2 regions of the Neobacillus sp. KR4-4 genome follow, and region 1 is predicted to be linked to the other one. Evidence: predicted binding sites of a transcription regulator. Region 1 holds the regulator's gene; the other holds the start of a gene.

What was found. Region 1 encodes LexA, which represses DNA repair genes until DNA is damaged. Its sites were predicted from a motif close to CGAACATATGTTCG; they were not measured.
Region 2: a site for LexA is predicted at 3,334-3,347, ahead of ACE198_RS11750 (Y-family DNA polymerase). Genes of this name have one in related genera too.

Annotation. Positions count from the first base shown of each region.
Region 1 is NZ_JBHHJU010000003.1:287,539-297,825, reverse strand. Features, by position in the region: gene ACE198_RS04930 (ABC transporter ATP-binding protein) at 1-76, opposite strand, end outside; gene ACE198_RS04925 (ABC transporter transmembrane domain-containing protein) at 78-1,829, opposite strand; gene ACE198_RS04920 (YneF family protein) at 2,059-2,271, opposite strand; gene sirA (sporulation inhibitor of replication protein SirA) at 2,343-2,783, opposite strand; gene tkt (transketolase) at 3,030-5,036, opposite strand; gene ACE198_RS04905 (DUF896 domain-containing protein) at 5,214-5,444, opposite strand; gene ACE198_RS04900 (YneB family resolvase-like protein) at 5,523-6,170, opposite strand; gene yneA (cell division suppressor protein YneA) at 6,183-6,509, opposite strand; gene lexA (transcriptional repressor LexA) at 6,669-7,292, shown strand; gene ACE198_RS04885 (DUF4257 domain-containing protein) at 7,492-7,782, shown strand; gene ACE198_RS04880 (hypothetical protein) at 7,852-8,106, opposite strand; gene glnA (type I glutamate--ammonia ligase) at 8,396-9,730, opposite strand; gene ACE198_RS04870 (MerR family transcriptional regulator) at 9,768-10,145, opposite strand.
Region 2 is NZ_JBHHJU010000009.1:129,690-139,976, forward strand. Features, by position in the region: gene proC (pyrroline-5-carboxylate reductase) at 1-736, opposite strand, end outside; gene ACE198_RS11735 (MBL fold metallo-hydrolase) at 1,220-2,182, shown strand; gene ACE198_RS11740 (SDR family NAD(P)-dependent oxidoreductase) at 2,211-3,008, shown strand; gene ACE198_RS11745 (YqzH family protein) at 3,061-3,252, opposite strand; gene ACE198_RS11750 (Y-family DNA polymerase) at 3,412-4,671, shown strand; gene ACE198_RS11755 (YolD-like family protein) at 4,689-5,024, shown strand; gene ACE198_RS11760 (iron-sulfur cluster biosynthesis family protein) at 5,100-5,432, shown strand; gene ACE198_RS11765 (alpha/beta hydrolase) at 5,454-6,374, opposite strand; gene ACE198_RS11770 (hypothetical protein) at 6,512-6,652, opposite strand; gene ACE198_RS11775 (hydroxymethylglutaryl-CoA lyase) at 6,731-7,633, opposite strand; gene ACE198_RS11780 (CoA transferase subunit A) at 7,787-8,476, shown strand; gene ACE198_RS11785 (3-oxoacid CoA-transferase subunit B) at 8,500-9,168, shown strand; gene ACE198_RS11790 (YqkE family protein) at 9,343-9,597, shown strand; gene ACE198_RS11795 (aldo/keto reductase) at 9,633-10,287, opposite strand, start outside.

The sequences.
Region 1 (10,287 bases):
GTGGTTTCGTGTAGGACAGCAGCCGAAATAATATATTTCGTTGTTCACGGTCAGAAAGATGTATTTTCTCTTCCATATTAATGTCCTCCATGCTCGACCAGCTCTTCTAGCTGCTGGCGTATATACATTTGCTTATACCATCCGCCCATTTCCATTAATGCCTGATGGGTGCCTCTTTCGACAATCTTACCTTCTTCAAGAACGAGAATGAGATTGGCATGTTGAATCGCACTTAATCGATGGGATGTAATAATGGTTGTTTTTCCTTCCCGGTTTTCTCTTAACGAAGAAAGAATGGCTTCTTCTGTTTTTGCATCTACTGCAGATAAAGAATCGTCGAGGACCAATACTTCTGGACTCATCAAAATAGCCCGGGCAATCGAAATCCTCTGTTTCTGCCCGCCAGATAATGACACCCCCCTCTCCCCAACAACCGTATGATACCCTTCCGCAAATTGAAGGATATCATCATGGATATTCGCTAACTTTGCGGCATTCTCTACTTCCTCTGTCGTGGAGTTAGGATTTGTAAAGGCGATGTTTTCACCGACTGTAGCCGAAAACAAAAAGTGATCTTGCGGAACATAACCAATCGCCTCACGTAATTTTTCAAGTTTGTAGGCCTGAAGTTTCTTCCCACCAAAAGTAATTTCCCCTTGATAACTATCAAACTCACGAATAAGCAGCTTTAATAGTGTTGTTTTCCCGGCTCCCGTTTTACCCACAATACCAAGAGTTTCCCCGGCATGAAGAGAAAAGTGAATATCCTTTAAAACTGGTTCCGTTTCATTTGGGTAGGTAAACTTCGCAAGGTCGAATTTTATTGTTCCTGCCGGCACTACGTATAAAGCATCCTCCTGATCGGTAATATCTACTTTTTCCTGAAGGAGCAAGGTGACACGGTCATAGGAAGCCCTGCCTCGCTCAACAATATTAAACAACCAGCCAAATGCAAGCATCGGCCAAATAAGTAACCCCAAATATGTAGTAAACGAAAGTAATTGTCCAATCGTTAGTTCCCCATTAAGGACATATCTAGAACCAAATACAATCGATAAAAAGAAAGAAATCCCCACAATAATTGATATCGTTGGATCAAACAGTGAATCAATCTTTGCAACACTAATATTTTTTTGGACAACATCTTCTGATTTCTTCCGAAAATCCTCGATATCTTCGTTTTCCTGACCAAACGTCTTAATCACTTTAATCCCAGTAATACTTTCCTGTGTTTTATCATTTAAGGACGAGAAAGCTTCTTGTGCCTGATAAAAGGTTCGATGAAGCATTGTTCCAAACCAACTCGTAAGGATGACCATAAAAGGCATAGGAATCAAACAAATTAAGGTAAGTTTCCAGCTGATTGTAAATGCCATCGCACAGATCACAAAGCCACCAGTGGACAGCGAATCAACCAACGTTAACACGCCAACACCAGCTGTTTGCTGAATTGCTTGCAGATCATTTGTAGCATGGGCCATCAAATCGCCAATTCGACGCTTTTGGTAGAATGATGGAGACATATTTGTAAAATGCTGATACAGTCGATTCCGAAGCAGTCTACTGAGCTTTACAGATGACCCAAAAATCATCACTCTCCAATAATAGCGGAGAACATACATAGCCAGGCCTACTGCAACAAGAGCCCCTATCCACTGAAGGAGGATTCCCTTTGTCATAGTCCCATCCTTAATTTCGTCAGCGATGATTCCAATGACCTTTGGCGGCACTAACTGAAGGACAGCTACAAGCATTAAGATGAATATCCCTGAAATATAAGCTTTTTTCTCTTTTTTAAAATACCATGCTAAGTCTAAAAATACTTTCATCCAACCGCCCCCAAAACACAAAAAAATATATTGTTGTCAGGTAAAATAATCATTTTACTGGAGTTTCATTTTACCAAATATTATCAATATAAGAAAGATTAAGAATACTTATCGAGGTCGAAAAAACATAATGATCTTCCTTTATGAAAATAAAAACCACCTGTCGGAATTTAATAAATTCAGAAAGGTGGTTAATTATTGTCTGATCGGATCGTGTTCGCTTGTCCGTTTATTTAGATTGTTGCTTGTTCATGGCAGCCATCATTTGGTTGATCTTCTTTTGTGATGGTTTTTGTCCCATTTGCATCATCATCATTTTCAGCATTTGTTCATTGATAGGCGGATTTTTCTTTAAGTAGCTCATCATATATTTACGAGCAATGAAAAATCCTAGTGCTACACCAGCTGCTAGTGCCAGTATACCAACTAGAACGTAATACATATTCAACTTCCTCCTTCGTGTTGTCTACCATACAGTGTACTAAATAAAACACGATTAGACAATATCTGCAATCAGATAAATTTTCTTTCTTTTATCGGTTTTAACCAGCCATATCTTTGATGTTCAAGGTCAAGCGCTAAAAAAGAAGACTCGCATTTTCTTAATACTTCAAAAAAGGCAGTCTCGGCTTCATAGCTTCCTTGTGCATCAATAGTAATTAAGTCTTGGAATACCTCTAACTTTGCCGTACTTAGTTTTCCGCTTAATTCCATCGAATATGCACCATTTTCAGCTTTAAAACCCTTGATTTTTCCAAGTTGCTTTAGAATAAGCTGATGAATCTTTAGCGCCTCGACTTTTCTGGTTATATAGGAAATTTGTTTTTGGGTTATAAATTTAAATTCACCGTTTGCTTTATGATTCTCTTGAAAAAGCTGAAAAAACAATCGCTCTCTTCCGAAGTAATGGGTCGCAAATTCATCTTCTATTAAATATAGTTGATATTTTCTCACCACTGTTCTCTCCTTCGTTGGTTACCCTTTTTACTATTATAAAAAAAGACAAGCGAAACTTTTGTCTTACGGCGCCAAAAACTTCCACTATTTTTGTCGATTGTAAGAATTGCAAGCTATTTTTTTATATTTCGGTAGATTTTATGAATTTTCCTGCAGCAATATCTTTGTGCATATTTGTGCAAATATTATCTGCCCCAACAAAAAAAGAGAACGGATAAATCCGCTCTCCTTAAAATTACGATTTTATTTTTGTAAAAGTGCCTTCACACGTGCCACAACGTTATCTACGGTAAATCCGAATTCTTCCATAATCTTTTCTCCTGGTGCAGAAGCTCCAAAATGATCAATCGCTAATACATCGCCTTCGTCACCTGTATATTTGTGCCAGCCAAACGATGAGCCAACTTCAATTCCAAGACGTTTTTTCACACCTCTTGGTAAGACAGAGTCTTTGTATTCTTGGGATTGTTGCTCGAAGCGATCCCATGAAGGCATACTTATGACTGAAGCATGAACCCCTTCTCCTGCAAGTGCTTTTTGAGCTTCCACTGCAAGACTTACTTCAGATCCAGTTGCTAAAAGCAATGCATCTGGAGTTTCTCTTTCAGAAGGAGATACCACATAGGCGCCCTTAGAAACACCCTCATAAGCATTGGTATCAGTATTTTTTAATGTAGGTAAATCCTGACGAGTTAACACAAGTGCAGTTGGTTTGTCTGTTGACTCAACAGCAAGCTTCCATGCTGCCGCTGTTTCGTTTCCATCTGCTGGGCGAATGACTGAAATTCCTGACATTGCACGTAATGCCGCCAATTGTTCTACCGGTTCGTGCGTTGGTCCATCTTCCCCAACAGCAATACTATCATGCGTAAATACATAGGTAACAGGTAATCCCATTAACGCAGCTAGTCGAATCGCTGGACGTAAGTAATCAGAGAAAACAAAGAATGTTCCGCCAAAAACTTTTACTCCGCCATGAAGAGCGATCCCGTTCATTGCAGCACCCATTCCAAATTCACGAACACCAAACCAGATATTGCGGCCTTCATAAGATCCTGGCATAAAGTCTTTCGTACCTTTGATCATCGTTTTATTAGAGCCTGCAAGGTCTGCTGAGCCCCCAATAAAAATAGGTAGATTTTTAGCAATGCCATTAATTACTTCACCTGATGAGGCACGGCTTGCAAGGCTTTTCCCTTCACTATAAACAGGGATATCCTTGTCCCAACCCTCTGGAAGTTCATTATTTAATGCTTGCTCAAGCTGAGCTGCTAATTCAGGGTATTCATTTTTATATTGAGCGAAAAGGTCATTCCACTCTTTTTCCTTTTTCTCACCATTTTCAACGATAAGCTTTTGGAAGTTATCATAGACTTCTTGTGGTACATGGAAATCTTCTTCAAAAGTCCATTTATAGGATTCTTTAGTAAGTTTTAATTCATCAGCACCAAGTGGTGAACCATGGACACCTGATGTACCCGCACGATTTGGAGAACCATAACCGATTACTGTTCTTACTTCAATCATTGTTGGTCGTTCTAAATCATTTCTTGATTCTTCAAGCGCTTTTGCGATTTCCTCGAGATTGTTTCCGTCCTCCACACGAAGATATTGCCAGCCGTAGGATAGGAAGCGATCTTTGACACTTTCTGAAAAAGACTTATTTAAATCACCATCTAGAGAGATATCATTTGAATCATAAAGGACCACTAATCTTCCTAGTTTCAAGTGCCCCGCGAGTGAAGCTGCCTCTGCAGAAACACCTTCCATCAAATCTCCATCTCCACAAATACTGTATGTAAAATGGTTCACAAGTTCATACTTATCTTTATTATAAACACTTGCAACATGGCGTTCTGCCATTGCCATTCCCACTGCCATTGCAATCCCTTGTCCAAGTGGACCAGTTGTTGCTTCTACACCTTCAGTGTGGCCGTATTCAGGGTGACCAGGTGTTTTTGAGCCCCATTGACGGAATTGTTTTAAGTCATCCATGCTTAAATTGAAACCAGACAAGTGAAGCATGCTGTATAACAACGCTGACCCATGTCCAGCAGATAAAACAAAACGATCACGGTTAAACCAACGTGGATTCTTCGGATTTTGGTTCATGAAACGAGTCCATAAAGTATACGCCATTGGCGCTGCACCCATTGGCATCCCTGGGTGTCCAGAGTTTGCTTTCTCGATTGCATCAATCGAAAGAGTTCGGATCGAGGTAACTGATAAATCATCAATAGTATTAAACATGAATTACATCCTTTCCTAATGACTAGGTACTAAGTACATTTCAATTTTATATTGATACTGTGGTTTATTCAACAAATAGCATAATAATAAAGAACAAAATCCGCTTTATTTTTTAGTTTGACTCAGAAAATGCCGCTCTATGTAAAAAAGGGATACAAAAATTGTATCCCTGAATTTTTAGTGAAGTGTATTTTTTTTCCTAGCTTTGATTTTTTCTGGTGTGACATCATTTCCCTTAGGATCAATAAACTTAGTGTTGGTAAGGGTATCAAGCATATTAGAACGAAATGCTGCCAAATATTCGCTTCTTAATTTTGATTGTTCTTTGGCTTCTGTTTCAGTCAATCCCGTTGCTTTAGCTTTTCTTGCCAACTCGTTAATTCTAGCCATTTTTTCTTTGGATAGCATGGAGTAAACCTTCCTTTCTACCTGTTTACATGACACCTGATTTTACTAAAAAAAAAACCTAATGACAAGGCAAAAGGTTTACTCTTCTTGTGATTCGATATATTCTTGGTATCTTCTATGTACGGTTGCCTTTGAGATGTTATAACCAAAACCTCTCAAAGTGGCAGCAATTTCAGCAAAAATTAATCCATTCTTTCTTAGCCGGACAATTTCTTCTACCGGTACTTCAATTTTTTCACGTCCGGAACCTTCACCAAGATTTTTTAAGTTTTTTTCAGGTTTATAACCATTCTGAACAGCTCGCTTCATGCCGCGCTTAATTTTTGCATTATGAAGTTTACGTTGATATTCCTCCACCATACCAACAATTTTTAAAACCATGGAATCTGATTCTGACAGCTGTAATTCTCCACTTTGAGAGATACTATAAAGTTTAATATTTTCTTTTAAAATGCAGTGCAAAATCGCTATTTTAGCGTTACCTCTACCAAGTCGGGTTTCGTCCTGGATTAAGACCGCATGAACTTGATCATCTTTAATACGCTCTAATAATTGAAAGATCCCTTCCCGGTCGAATTCGTAGCCACTTGCCTTTTCTTTAATTACACTATCAATTTCAAATTGATAGGAATGAGCAAGTTGTGTTAATTCCTCTTCTTGGCGCTTTAATGATGTTTCTTGTGTTTCTTTGTTGGTGCTAACACGGCAGTATATGATTGCTTTCATTGTTATTCCTTTCTATTCACTCACAGCACTAGCTAATTCTTGTGTTGTTAAACCCTTTTCGTTACTCACTGGAATAATAATTTCTTCACCAGGAAAAATTAGGTCTTCATCAATTTCATTATGCTTTTTTATCCAAGAAACAAATTCCTGGTTTGATAAAGAATGTTGTTCGGAATATTGGTCAGAGATTTCCCAAAGTGAATCTCCTTCTGAAATCGTAATCTTTAAATACTTATCTTGATCATTTGAATGATGTTGAAAAGATAATATGAAGGAAAGTGAACAGCTTAAAATAATTAGAATAATAGCATAGGAGTATTTGTTCCATAATTTTTTCATATAAAAAACACCTCTACTAAGAATATACGTTCGTTTTATTAATATGATTATAAAACGAACGTTTGTTTGTTGTCAACTATTTTTCGAACTTATGTTTGTATAAAAAACACGAACATGGTATAATAAAGACAACAAAAACCAGACGAGGTGGATTTTATCATGGCTAAAATATCAAAGCGGCAGCAGGATATATTAGACTTCATTAAAAGTGAGGTTAAGAGTAAAGGATATCCCCCTTCCGTAAGAGAAATTGGAGAAGCAGTTGGACTTGCATCCAGCTCCACTGTTCACGGTCATTTAGCAAGGCTGGAAAGCAAGGGACTGATTAGACGGGATCCAACCAAACCAAGAGCAATTGAAATATTAGAAGCAGATGCTGCAGCACATATACCAAGAAATGCAGTAGTAAATGTTCCCGTAGTAGGTAAAGTAACTGCAGGATTACCAATTACAGCTATTGAAAATGTCGAAGAGTTTTTCCCGCTCCCAGAAAGTCTTGCACCTGCAGATGAACAGGTTTTCATGCTAGAAATCATGGGTGAGAGTATGATAGAAGCTGGGATACTAGATGGGGACTACGTCATTGTGAAACAGCAGCCAACTGCGAATAACGGTGATATCGTTGTAGCAATGACCGAGGAAGATGAAGCCACCTGTAAAAGATTTTTTAAAGAAAAAGATTACATACGCCTGCAGCCAGAAAATTCTACAATGGACCCTATTATTCTAAGGAATATTTCAATTCTAGGAAAAGTTATTGGCGTTTATCGGCATATTCATTAATAAGGAGCTTGCACAACTGTGCATGCTTTTTTTATGTCGTATTATTGGGAAAATTTTTCATTTTTATCATATCATGTATATTATATAGTGAAAATTCAGTATTTTTACTCATGTCCATGTTGTAAATGTTTGATATAATTGAACTACACCAAGATTTACCTTAGGTCCAAAAAATTAGGCTTAAGGAGGTTGAGAAACCGTGTTAGCCGACATTATTTTCTCTATTGTAATTGGTGGAACTGTTGGCATTGTTGGACATGTTCGTAAGAACGGAAAAATTATCATGCCAAGGAAAACAAAAAGATTCATTTATCTCGGCTTTTTAGAAGAGTTGCTCCTAGGTGCGGTTGCTGCGCTTCTCCTCGTTCTATATACAGCTCCAAATTCAACGGTGGAAACTATCTTTTTTTCAATCATCGCAGGAATTGGTGGTGATGCCGTTCTTTCTAAAATTAAGCTACTTAATCAGAGTGAAAAGAATAATGAATAAATCGAGAGAAACGCCATGATACTATTCGTATTATGGCGTTTCTTTTACCAATGAAGACTGTTTATTTGATTATTTTGCTATCCGTGCCTGTATTTCAGATAATTTCACCTTAAAAAACGCTTTGTAAACTTCTGTATCCGCTTCCTTAAATACGGAATGGCTCACATAATCTCCTTTTAACGTTCTACGTTCCTCATCAAATAGAAAACATTCCTGACCTTTGGCTCCTGACTCTAGCAAACTTAATATAAGGTCCGGTTTCTTATACGTCTTTTCACGAAGTATTTCTTGGGTTTGAGCATTACAAATTTGCAGTTTATACAATTAGAGCACCTCCCAAATGTTTTCAAGTTAATCATATAATATATATGAGTAGCAGAAGGAAGATAATTGTGAATTTTTCAAGAAATAAAGGAAAATTATAGATATCGTTGAGGATTGACGACCTAATTTAGACGTTATAAGTAATTTAGATCGTCAATCGGGGCTATTGGCGACCGTAGTTTGATAGAAAAAGGAATTTGGGGCGTCAATCAATGGACTGCTTCCAAATCTAACTTGATAAATCACAACAAAAAAACCCTGTCACTACAAGCGACAGGGTTTACTGATATTAATACATGCTCATATATTGATCGCGTTCCCATTGGTGAACGACTGTGCGGAACATATCCCACTCGATTTCTTTTGCCTCAACAAAGTGTTCCATAATGTGCTCGCCTAGACCAGCCACGATTACTTCATCAGCTTTTAATTGATCTAATGCTTGAGCTAATGTAGCAGGAAGATCGATGATGCCTTCTTCGATTCTTTCTTCTTTGCTCATTACATAGATGTTTCTATCAACTGGTGCTGGAGGAGTTAATTGGTTTTTAATTCCGTCTAAACCGGCTTTTAGAAGAACAGCCATTGCAAGGTATGGATTAGCAGATGGATCAACGCTTCTTACTTCCACACGAGTACTTAATCCACGTGAAGCAGGAATACGAATTAATGGTGAACGGTTTCTAGCTGACCAAGCTACATAGCATGGAGCTTCATAGCCAGGAACAAGACGCTTATAAGAGTTTACTGTTGGGTTGGTAACCGCAGTAAAGGCTGGAGCGTGCTTTAGAATTCCGGCGATAAATTGACGAGCTGTATCGCTCATTTCTAAGTCGCCGCTTGGCTGATAGAATGCATTTTCTCCATTTTTAAATAATGAAAGGTTCATGTGCATGCCAGATCCATTAACTCCGTATAAAGGTTTTGGCATGAATGTTGCGTGCAAGCCATGTTTACGAGCGATGGTTTTAACAACTAATTTAAACGTTTGGATTTGGTCACATGCAGTTAATGCATCAGCATATTTAAAATCAATTTCGTGCTGACCTGGTGCTACTTCGTGGTGAGAAGCTTCAATTTCAAAGCCCATTTCTTCTAATTCAAGAACGATATCACGACGGCAGTTTTCACCTAAATCTGTTGGTGCTAAATCAAAATAACCGCCTTGGTCATTTAGCTCTAAACTTGGCTCGCCTTTTTCATCTAATTTAAATAAGAAGAATTCCGGCTCAGGTCCTAAGTTAAAGTTAGTAAATCCTAACTCTTCCATTTCTTTTAATACTCTTCTTAAGTTATTTCTAGGATCCCCTTCAAATGGTTTTCCTTCTGGAGTATAAATATCACAAATTAAGCGGGCAACTTTCCCCTTTTCTGCTGTCCATGGGAATACCACCCATGTATTAAGGTCAGGATAAAGCAGCATATCAGACTCTTCAATTCGTACAAAACCTTCGATTGATGATCCGTCAAACATCATTTTGTTATCAAGTGCTTTTTCTAATTGAGAAATTGGAATTTCCACGTTTTTAATAGTTCCAAGGATGTCTGTAAATTGTAAACGAATAAATTTTACGTTTTCCTCAACAGCTAATCTTTTAATATCTTCTCTTGAATACTTTGCCATTTTCTTACCCCCTATTTTTTGAAAAGATGCTGCCAATTTAATGGAAGAATCTTGACATATCTCCTTGACGTAATGATGATCGGTTGTTTCGGCCAGAATGCATCATTTCGTTGCGTAGTAGTTTTCTAAGTTGGTCATCCGTTAATTCGCGTTTAGCTTTCTCTGCTTGTTGTTCGATTATGTTAGATTGTTGTTGCTCTTTTACTAGGAATAATTGTTTAATACCAGCCATGTTCACACCTTGATCAATCAAATCCTTAATTTCTAGAAGCCTATCAATATCATTTAAGCAATATAGACGTCTATTCCCTTCGGTTCGAGCTGGAGAAATCAATTGGTGTTCTTCGTAGTAGCGAATTTGCCTGGCTGTAAGTTCCGTTAACTGCATGACCGTTCCAATTGGGAACAGCGGCATGGAACGGCGAATTTCCTTTCCACTCACCTAATTACTCCTCCCTTCGGGTTTGTTTATAATGCTATTATATTTCGTGTTAGAAAAGTTGTCAATGATATGTTAGATTTTCTTCCATGAAATTTTCTTAAAAAATCGTACAAAC
Region 2 (10,287 bases), on a different contig from region 1:
GTTCCTCAAGCACTCGAATCCCAGCTTCTGTTGTTCCGCCAGGGCTTGTTACGTCTTTACGCAGCTGGGTAGAAGATTTACTTGAGTTTTTGACCATTTCTGCTGCACCAAGCAGTGTTTGTACAATCAATTCACTGGCCATATCTTTTTCAAGACCAACTTCAACGGCACTTTTCTCCATTGCTTCAATTAGATAATAAATATAGGCGGGGCCGCTGCCGGAAAGTCCAGTTACGGCATCTAATTGTTCTTCTTCCACAACGGAAGCCATGCCGACGGTTCCAAATAAGGTTTTAGTTGTTTCTAACTGAGAATCGGTAACACGATGATTCACGGCAACAGCAGTAGCTGATTTTCCAACCGCTGCCGAGGTATTTGGCATGGACCTTACAATCGCAAGTGGGATTCTTGCCAATGTTTCAATGGTATTCATGGATACACCTGCTAAGACAGAAACGACGAGCATCTCTTCAGTTAAGTGTTCACGAATCGATTGAATAGCAGTCGCGACGTCTTTTGGTTTCATGGCTAACATCACAATGTCTGTTTGATCAAACAGTTCATTCAAATTATAAGTTGTTCGAATTCCATAACGTGTTTCTAATGTTGCTAATCTTTCTTGATTAGAATTGTTCGTGATCCAAATATTTTTTTTATCAATAAAACCATTTTCAAGAATTCCTGAAATGAATGCTTCAGCCATCGATCCTGCGCCAATAATTGCGATTTTTTTCATGTTTATTCCTCCTTTATTTTACCGAAAACATAAAAAAACCCTTCATCCATAAAGGACGAAAGGTTTCGCTTCCGTGGTACCACCTTCATTTACCCTTGCTTAAATTTCAAGAAGGGTTCACTCGACTCCGATAACGCCGGATGTGCGTTAGGTTTTCCTAAGTGCTCCTAAGGTAGGTTCAATGATTAAGAGGGCGGTGAAGTCTTTCAGCCATCGAACTTCACTCTCTTTCGCCATTTCTCATTTACTGGCCTTATTCATCGCTTTAGCGAATCAAATTTTTACTAGATTATGCAAGATAAACAACCTATCTGTCAATAGATAAATTTAGCGAATTTTTTATTTTTTCTAAAAAATTATGCAGAAATAATGACAATTGGTTTAAAAGTCGCTACACTTTAGTATATATAATAAATGTCACATAATGTTCGTATTTATACCATTGGATTCTTTATTCAAAAATAATGATAAGGGGTTTTAGGAATGACAAAATGGAAAGACGGAATAGCAAAAATTACGGTGCCGACTCCTTTTGCGGTTGGGGATGTCAATGTTTATTTGATTAAAGGCGAGCGCTTAACACTTGTTGACGCGGGAGTGAAAACGGAAGAGTCCTGGATGTCGTTTAAGAAGCAATTAGAGGATTTAGGCTTAAGTCCTGCTGATATCGAGCAGGTGATTCTAACGCATCATCACCCTGATCATGTTGGTATGCTTGATTACTTTCCAGACACCTTAGAAGTATATGGTCATCAACTGAATGAACGATGGATTCATCCCACTGAAGCCTTTTTTCAAGAGCAAGAAGAATTTTTTCGTGTGTATTTTCTAGAATTCGGTCTGCCTGAAGAATACTTTCCTTTGCTTTCAAATTTAAGAAAAACATTGAAATATTCTTGCAACCGCTCATTGACTGGCCATCTTGTTGAGGGAATGAGACCTCCTGGGCTTAATGAATGGCAGGTCATTGAAACACCGGGGCATGCCCAAAGCCATATTGCCCTCTACCGGGAAAAGGATGGAATTTTAATTGGCGGAGATTTAATTTTAGCACATATCTCACCCAACCCATTGCTAGAGCCGCCAGCCCCTGGGGAAACAGAAAGACCGAAGCCACAGCTGCAGCATAATGACTCAATGAAGAAGCTGCTTTCGTATCCCATTCAATGTGTCTACACAGGGCATGGGGAGGAAGTTTATAAGTTAGCAGAGTTGGTTGATAAACGATTGGTGCGGCAGCACGAGCGGGCCATGACGGTTCATAGCTGGTTAAAAGAAGAAGAGATGACCGTATTTGAAATCTGTAAACGCTTGTTTCCGTCGGTTTACCAGCGCGAACTGATGCTGACCATTTCCGAAACCGTCGCACAACTTGACTATTTATCATCTATTGGGGAGATTAGTAGTAAGGGGACGAATCCTGTTCTTTTTCAGGCTAAAATTTAGTTGGAATCAACTCAGATGAGGTGTAGAAATGGTTAGGGAACAATTAAAAGGTAAAAATATCGTGATTACTGGTGCATCAGGAGGTATCGGAGCAGAAATCGCTAAACTTTGTGCTTCTAGCGGGGCCAATCTTGTGCTATTAGCACGAAGTATTAGTAAGCTCGAGCAATTGCGAATGGACCTCCAGCAAAAGCATCCCGTTAAAGTTGCTGTTTATCAGTTGGATGTGTCGGACACAGCTGAGGTAAAGAAGGTTTTTCAACGGATTTTCGATACAATCGGGGATATTGATATCCTTGTTAATAATGCCGGCTTTGGAGTCTTCCGTGAAGCCCATTTGGCGACATTGGATGAAATTAAAGGCATGTTTGATGTCAATGTGGTTGGGCTGATGGCCTGTACAAGCATGGTGCTGCCGAAAATGCGTGAAAGGCGTTTTGGCCATATTATTAATATTGCCTCTCAAGCTGGGAAAATTGCCACACCCAAATCAAGTGTCTACTCGGCCTCAAAGCATGCGGTTCTTGGTTACACCAACTCATTGCGGATGGAATTAGCAGATGTTAATGTACTTGTAACCTCTGTGAATCCTGGTCCAATCGCTACCAATTTTTTTAATATTGCCGACGAAAAAGGTACCTATGTTAAAAATGTGCAGAGATTTATGCTCAAGCCCGAGTATGTCGCCGAGAAGGTCGTTGACAGTATGCTGACGAAAACAAGGGAGATTAATTTGCCGCGTTGGATGAATATGGGGAGTGTTGTGTACGTACTCTTCCCCCGACTGTTTGAACGGATTGGCAGACGGGCTTTTAATCAGAAATAAACAATGAAGTAGAAAGCCTCTCATCAGGGGCTTTTTTGTTTTGATGGCATAATTAGCCTGTTAAAAATTCATACACTGTATCATTGATGACCTCGTATAAGTCTGCAGTTGGTTCGTCCTCTTTTAATTGGATAATTCGCTTTGTGAGCATCTCCAAATCCTTTTCACCAATAGGCATGGAGTCCGCTTCGTAATATTGTTTAAAACAATTTTTAATCATCTTCGCGACTAGTTTTTTATCCATAAACATGCACCTCACTCACATTATACTATTTTTTATCCAGTTTCCATAAATGAATAAATGCCGAAAAATTTCCATTGAATACGAACGCATATTCGCTTATGATAGTGAATATAATAAAAAGGAACGAATGTTCGATATTTAAGTTGTGAGGGATCAGTCATGGTGGATTACAGCGTACTGCCACAAAATAAAATTTTATGTGTGGACATGAAGAGTTTTTATGCCAGTTGTTCGGCTGTCATGCACGGCCTTGACCCAATGGAATGTTATTTAGCCGTTGTCGGTCAAAAAGAGCGGCAGGGAAGCATTGTCCTGGCTGCTTCACCGCGAATGAAAAAAGAATTTGGCATCAAAACGGGTTCGCGAATGTTTGAGATTCCCAATGACCCGAGGATTCAAATTGTGGAACCGAAAATGGCAACCTATTTGCGAATTGCGACAGAAATTTCGCGTGTATTTAATCGCTATGTTCCAAAAGAAGCAATTCATGTCTATAGCGTCGATGAAAGCTTTATTAAAGTGGATGGTGCGATGCAGTTGTGGGGGGATGCCCACACGATAGCCCGAAAAATAAAGAATGATATTGAACGGGAGTTTCAATTGCCATGTGCCGTTGGAATTGGCCCGAACATGCTACTGTCGAAGCTATGTCTCGACCTTGATGCCAAGAAAAAGGGAGTGGCCGAGTGGACATATGAAGATGTCCAAACCAAGCTTTGGAAGCTGTCTCCGCTTAGAGAAATGTGGGGGATCGGCAGGCGCGTGGAAAAAACATTAAATGGGATGGGCATTTTTACTGTCGGTCAGCTCGCTCGCTATGATTTAGAAACGTTGGAAAAGAAATTTGGCATCATGGGAAACCAGCTTTATTATCATGCCTGGGGTGTTGATCTCTCTGAATTGGGTGCACCGCTTATTCAAGGGCAGATTAGCTTTGGAAAAAGTCAAATTCTGTTAAGGGACTATAAAGAGGAAGCGGAAATTAAGACGGTCATTTTAGAAATGTGTGAGGAGGTAGCAAGGAGGGCACGGACGCATCGAAAGGCAGGGAGAACAATTAGTCTCGGAGTCGGCTATAGCCAGGATGAATTTGGCGGCGGTTTTCATCGCTCGAGAACGATCGGACAGCCAACAAATGTGACGATGGAGCTTTATCGTGTTTGCCTTGAATTATTTCATGAGCATTATACCGGAAAGACGGTACGGCAAATTTCGATTGCCATCAGCAATATTGTTGACGACCTCGAGCTTCAGCTTGACCTTTTCGACATGGGTGCTTATAAGCGGCGTGAGCTTGGCTATGTGGTAGATACGGTGCGCAGACGCTTTGGCTCAGGTGCTTTGTTGCGCGCTGTTTCTTATACGGCAGCCGGAACGGCTAAGCACCGGGCCACACTTGTCGGCGGACATAAAAGATAGGAAAGAAGGAGAGGCGTATGATTCGTGACCGCGGAAGAATCAAATGGACGTCGATGATGCTTCCAGAGCATGTGAAATTGCTCAGGGATTGGGTGAAGGAAGATCGGTATGAACAGAAACGAGAGATGGATGAACAGCAGCTGGAACTCATGAACGAGATTTTGTCCGAAGCGATTGAGTATAATCAGTACGTAACAATTACCCATTACCGAAATCGGAACTATGAAATCGTGATTGGCAAAATCCATTACTGGGATGAACTAACCCAAAGGCTTCATGTATTGGACCGCTTTGAAGAGGTGCACCGGATTCCGATGGATGCCATTGCTGACATTCGGATGACGGAGACTTAACTATGAGCAAAGTTGAGTCAACCTCACGTAACATGTGGTACAATCACCATATGCTAAACAGAGGGGGGAATCAACGTGGAAATCAATATAACGGCAGCGGCAGCTGAAAAAATAAATCAAAGAGTTCATGGTCGAGAAGGCTACTTAAAGCTAAAATATGATACCGACGGCTGTGGTTGTGCGGTTAATGGGGTAGTGGCATTGTGGTTTGTCCCGAATCTAGATTCAGATGATATTCCGATTGAAACAAATGATCGAACGGTGTATGTGGAAAAATCAAAAACAGTTTTTTTGGATGAGCAAATGAAAATTGATTTTTCTAATGCGGCCAATTGCTTTCAACTAAAGAGTCCACAGCAGATCCTTAATGGTCATATGAGCTTACTAATCAAAGAAAAAACAGACTGATCCATTTTGGACAGTCTGTTTTTAGCTTGGTAAGGGATGATCAACATACTTTTGTAAAAATTCATCAATTACCCGTTCATAATCAGCCCGGTTTTCGTTAAAGGACTGAGCGTGGCGGCCATTAGCTGCTAAATAGAGCATTTTAGGCCCTTTTTTATGTTCGAACAAATCCTTTGTCATGGTCGGAAGAATAAAATCATCCTTTTGGCTGTGAATAAACAAAATCGGATGTTTGATATTTTCGATGACCGAAATCGGTGATACATTTCGAATCGAATATTTATCCCGCAGACGTAAAAGTGCATCACCAAGCGGCAATAAAAGGCTAGGGATGAGCTTAAAATCCTTTTTAATGAGATAGGCAAGCTGCTCCTTAAAATCCGAAAATGGACAATCAGCAATATAAAAATCAGCACCGTCCTCAAGAAGCCCAGCATAGAGAAGCATGGTAGCGGCCCCCATCGATTCGCCATGAATTCCCAGTTCCAGCTGAGAGCCTTTTTCTTTTTTGAGCCAATCGACAACAGTTTTTAAATCAAATTTTTCATAATGACCAAAGCTAGTGGTTTTGCCCCCGGATTCCCCGTGGCGGCGATGGTCATAAATTAATGTATTAAACCCCCGCGCTAAAAACAGATTAGCGTATTTAATCGAATTAACTTTTGTTTCGGTTACACCATGAGAGATAATGATATAACGATTGGTCTGATGTGGTTCAACGAGCAGAGCTTTAATCATATAACCAAAAGGGGAAGGGATATCTATTTCCCGCTTCGGCAAGGATTCAAATTCCTCAGGATTATATCTGCCAGCCTCTTTTTCACGTCTTAAAATTAAATCCTCATCCTTCTTTTTCATATACATAAGGCGGTTTGTAAAATACAAACCGAGAGATAACCAGAATAACAACAAGGCAATCAAGGTTCGGAATGTCTTCTTCACCAATGGCACCTCCTGTGTTTTTTTATATAAGGTATGAAAAAAATAATCTCCAAGCGCCCATAAATTAACAGTTTTAATTTTAGCATAAAAAAAGCCGCTGGCACTAACGAGCGGCTTCCTGAGTTGACCAAAATAATTTATTGCTCAGCGTTTTGTCTTTTGGTAGGGTGGATTGCTTTTTCGACTTCTTCAGCAGCCATCACTCGCTGTCCTCCACCAGCAGTCTCCGCATAGTTTTTTCCTTTTTGACTGGAACCTTTATCGCGTTTTTGGCTCAAAATAATCAGTCTCCCTTCAAGCTAGTCTCAATTAATAAGATGCATTAGTAGTAGAATGATTATTCACTGAAAGTTAATTTAGACAGTTTGCGCATGCAGGCGATAGTATCCGCTTTCAATTTGTCGGGAGAGATGAGGGCGAATGACTTCAATTGCATCAATCAATTTATTCAAATCAACCCCGGTATCAATTCCCATCCGTTCAAGCATATAAACCACGTCCTCTGTTGCTACATTTCCAGAGGCACCAGGTGCAAATGGACAACCGCCAAGCCCGCCGGAAGAGGTATCGAATCGGTCAATTCCTGCCTGGAGAGAGGCATAAATGTTCGCAAGGGCAAGCTTTCGTGTGTCATGATAATGGGCAGTTAAAAGTGTATGAGGAAAAAGACTTTTCAATTGGGAAAACAAAGCAAAGCACTCATCAGGAGTTGCCATCCCGATGGTATCGGCGACGCTTAATTCATCGACACCTGCATCAACAAATTCTTGGCAAAGCTTTATCGTATCACTTTCATTGATTTTTCCCTCATAAGGACAATAAAAGGAGGTAGAAATGCAGGCCCGGACAAAATAATTCTTCTCCTTTAATTCAGAAATGATCGGTACAAGTTCTGTCATACTGTCCTTTGTTGTTTTATTAATATTTTTAAGATTAAAGCTATTGCTGACGCCCACAAATACAGCAACAGCTTGACAATTGGTAGAGTATACCCTGTCAATCCCTCTACGGTTCGGTGCTAGAACAATATCTCTGGAATCAGCATCAAGGCAGTCGGCTGCTATTTCAGCGGCATCGCTCATTTGAGGCACCCATTTCGGTGATACAAACGACGTGAGTTCCATTTCCTGAAGACCAGCAGTTCTTAATCCATTGATAAATTGTTTTTTTATATCAGTGGGTACAAATAACTTTTCATTTTGCAGCCCGTCACGAGGACCTACCTCGATGATCGTGACCTTTTTAGGTAAATTTAGCATTCATTTTCCACCTCCGATAATCATACTTTCATTGTAGTGGTGTTAATTTCAAAAAAGCAAGAATAATAGAAATTTTGACAAAATAAAAGGACTTTTTCGTATTTTACTAGAAATAATAAAGGAAAAAAGGATGGATGAAGGAGGGAAAACTGGATGAAGAAAATTTGTACATCCTTCCAGGAGGCAGTTGCCGATATTCATGATGGGGCTACCCTGATGGTTGGTGGATTTGGGTTGTGCGGAATACCGGAAAATCTGATTCTGGCCTTAGCAGAAAAAGGCGTGAAGGATTTAACGGTCATTTCAAATAACTGTGGGATTGATGAGTGGGGGTTAGGGTTGCTCCTAAATAATAAACAAATCAAAAAGATGATTGGATCCTATGTAGGTGAAAATAAAGAGTTTGAGAGACAGGTTTTAACTGGTGAACTAGAGGTAGAATTAACGCCTCAAGGCACACTCGCTGAAAAAATCAGGGCAGGCGGGGCTGGGATTCCAGCATTTTATACACCTGCTGGAGTAGGAACTCCGGTTGCAGAGGGGAAAGAAACGAAGATTTTTAACGGAAGAGAATACCTGCTAGAAGAGGCACTAACGGCCGATTTTAGTCTTGTGAGGGCTTGGAAGGGTGACAAAATGGGAAATCTTGTTTACCACAAAACGGCACGGAATTTTAACCCGATGATTGCGGCGGCTGGGAAAGTAACGATTGCAGAAGTGGAAGCGCTTTATGAAATTGGTGAATTAGATGCTAATTTTATTCATACTCCAAGCATCTATGTGCAAACAATCATTGAAGGAACACAGGAAAAACGAATCGAGAGATTGACAGTGAGCAAATAGTTTTGGGGAAGGGAGAGAGTACAATGGCGGATGAAAAAGTCTCTGTCAGAGAGAGAATTGCAATCAGGGCAGAGAAGGAAATTGAAAATGGTTTTTATGTAAACCTAGGCATTGGTATGCCAACCCTGGTTGCCAATTATATGTCAGCTAATAAACAAGTGGTCTTGCAGTCTGAAAATGGTCTTCTTGGCATCGGGCCATATCCAGGTGCGGACGAGGTGGATCCTGATTTAATCAATGCTGGTAAAGAGACAGTTACGGCGATAAGTGGTGCCGCCTATTTCGATAGTGCCGAATCGTTTGCGATGATACGTGGCGGCCATGTCAATTTGGCGATCCTTGGTGGAATGGAAGTATCCGAAACGGGTGATTTAGCGAATTGGATGATCCCAGGAAAAATGATTAAGGGCATGGGCGGGGCGATGGATCTTGTCCATGGAGCTCAAAAAATAATTGTAATCATGGAGCATGTTAATAAAAAAGGTGAATCAAAAATATTGAAAGAGTGCACGCTTCCTCTTACAGGTAAAGGGGTAGTCAATCGGATTATCACCGAGCGCGCAGTCATGGATGTGACGGACGCTGGTCTTAAGTTGGTGGAAGTAGCAAAAGGATTTACAATTGAGGAAGTCGTCAATTCTACAGAAGCTGCATTATCAGTGGACGAAAATGTGAAAATTGAAGCTTATTGAGATAGTCACTCTGTTGATTGGAGCGAAGCCGCCTGGAGTGGAAATCAACAGACTAATTAAAAGAGCCAATAATATAGAATAGCAGGCTGCGAGAAAATAAAGCCTGCTTTTTTCTGTGGGCATTTTTGATGACATGATATAATATAAATGAATTTTGACAACGGAGGCGTTTTGATGAAAAAGCAAAACAGACAAAAAAATCAATCGAAACCCAAAAAGGATGATTCAGCGGTCACGCTTGGCGATATGATCAATCCAAATTTATTTAAACAATTAAAAGATCAACAGGTACAGCTGAAAGCAGCAGAAGAAAAAAGAAAAGAAGAAGAAGAGCAAAGAAAACGGGAAGAAAGAAGATTAAAAGAAAAAAACAAATCATTTGAAGAACTATTAAATGAAAGCGGCATGAATTGGAAAGAGTTTAAATAAAGATGATAAAAAGGAGAGCAGATAAACGCTCTCCTTTAACGATGTTCTTTATAGATACTTACTTTCGTTAATTCTTTAATGAGAGAAACTTCTTCAGCAGAAAGTGCTTGACTTCTAACTGCTTTCGCATTACTTCTAATTTGCTCTGGACTGCTTGCCCCGGCAATAACAGAAGCAACAACAGGATTAGCGAGATTATACTGAAGGGCGATCTCTGTAAAGGAGCGTGAGTCCGCTAGCCTTTCCTTTAGGATTGGCAAAACTTCATTCAGCTCGGTTAAGCTATAGTCTTGATACCCCTTATCGGTTGCTTTCTCCAGCATTTTATCACTTAAAAGGCCTTTGGCAAGCGGGCCGCGGCTTACAACGCTTACACCGAACTCTTGCAGTAATGGAAGTGCTTCTTCTTCAGGACGGCGGTCTAGGATACTATATTGCATCATCACGGAAACGAGACTCGACTTTTTCACATATTCCCTAATGACATTGGGGCGGATCGATGAAATCCCGTAATAACGGATAAAGCCTTCTGCTTTTAATTCTTCGAATGCTTCAATCGTTTCCTCAATAGGATCATCAATTGTACCGCCATGCAGCTGATAGAGATCGATATAGTCCGTGCCTAGTCGTTTAAGACTTTGTTTGACTTCTTCCTTTATATATGACTTCGATGGATCCCATGACCATCCT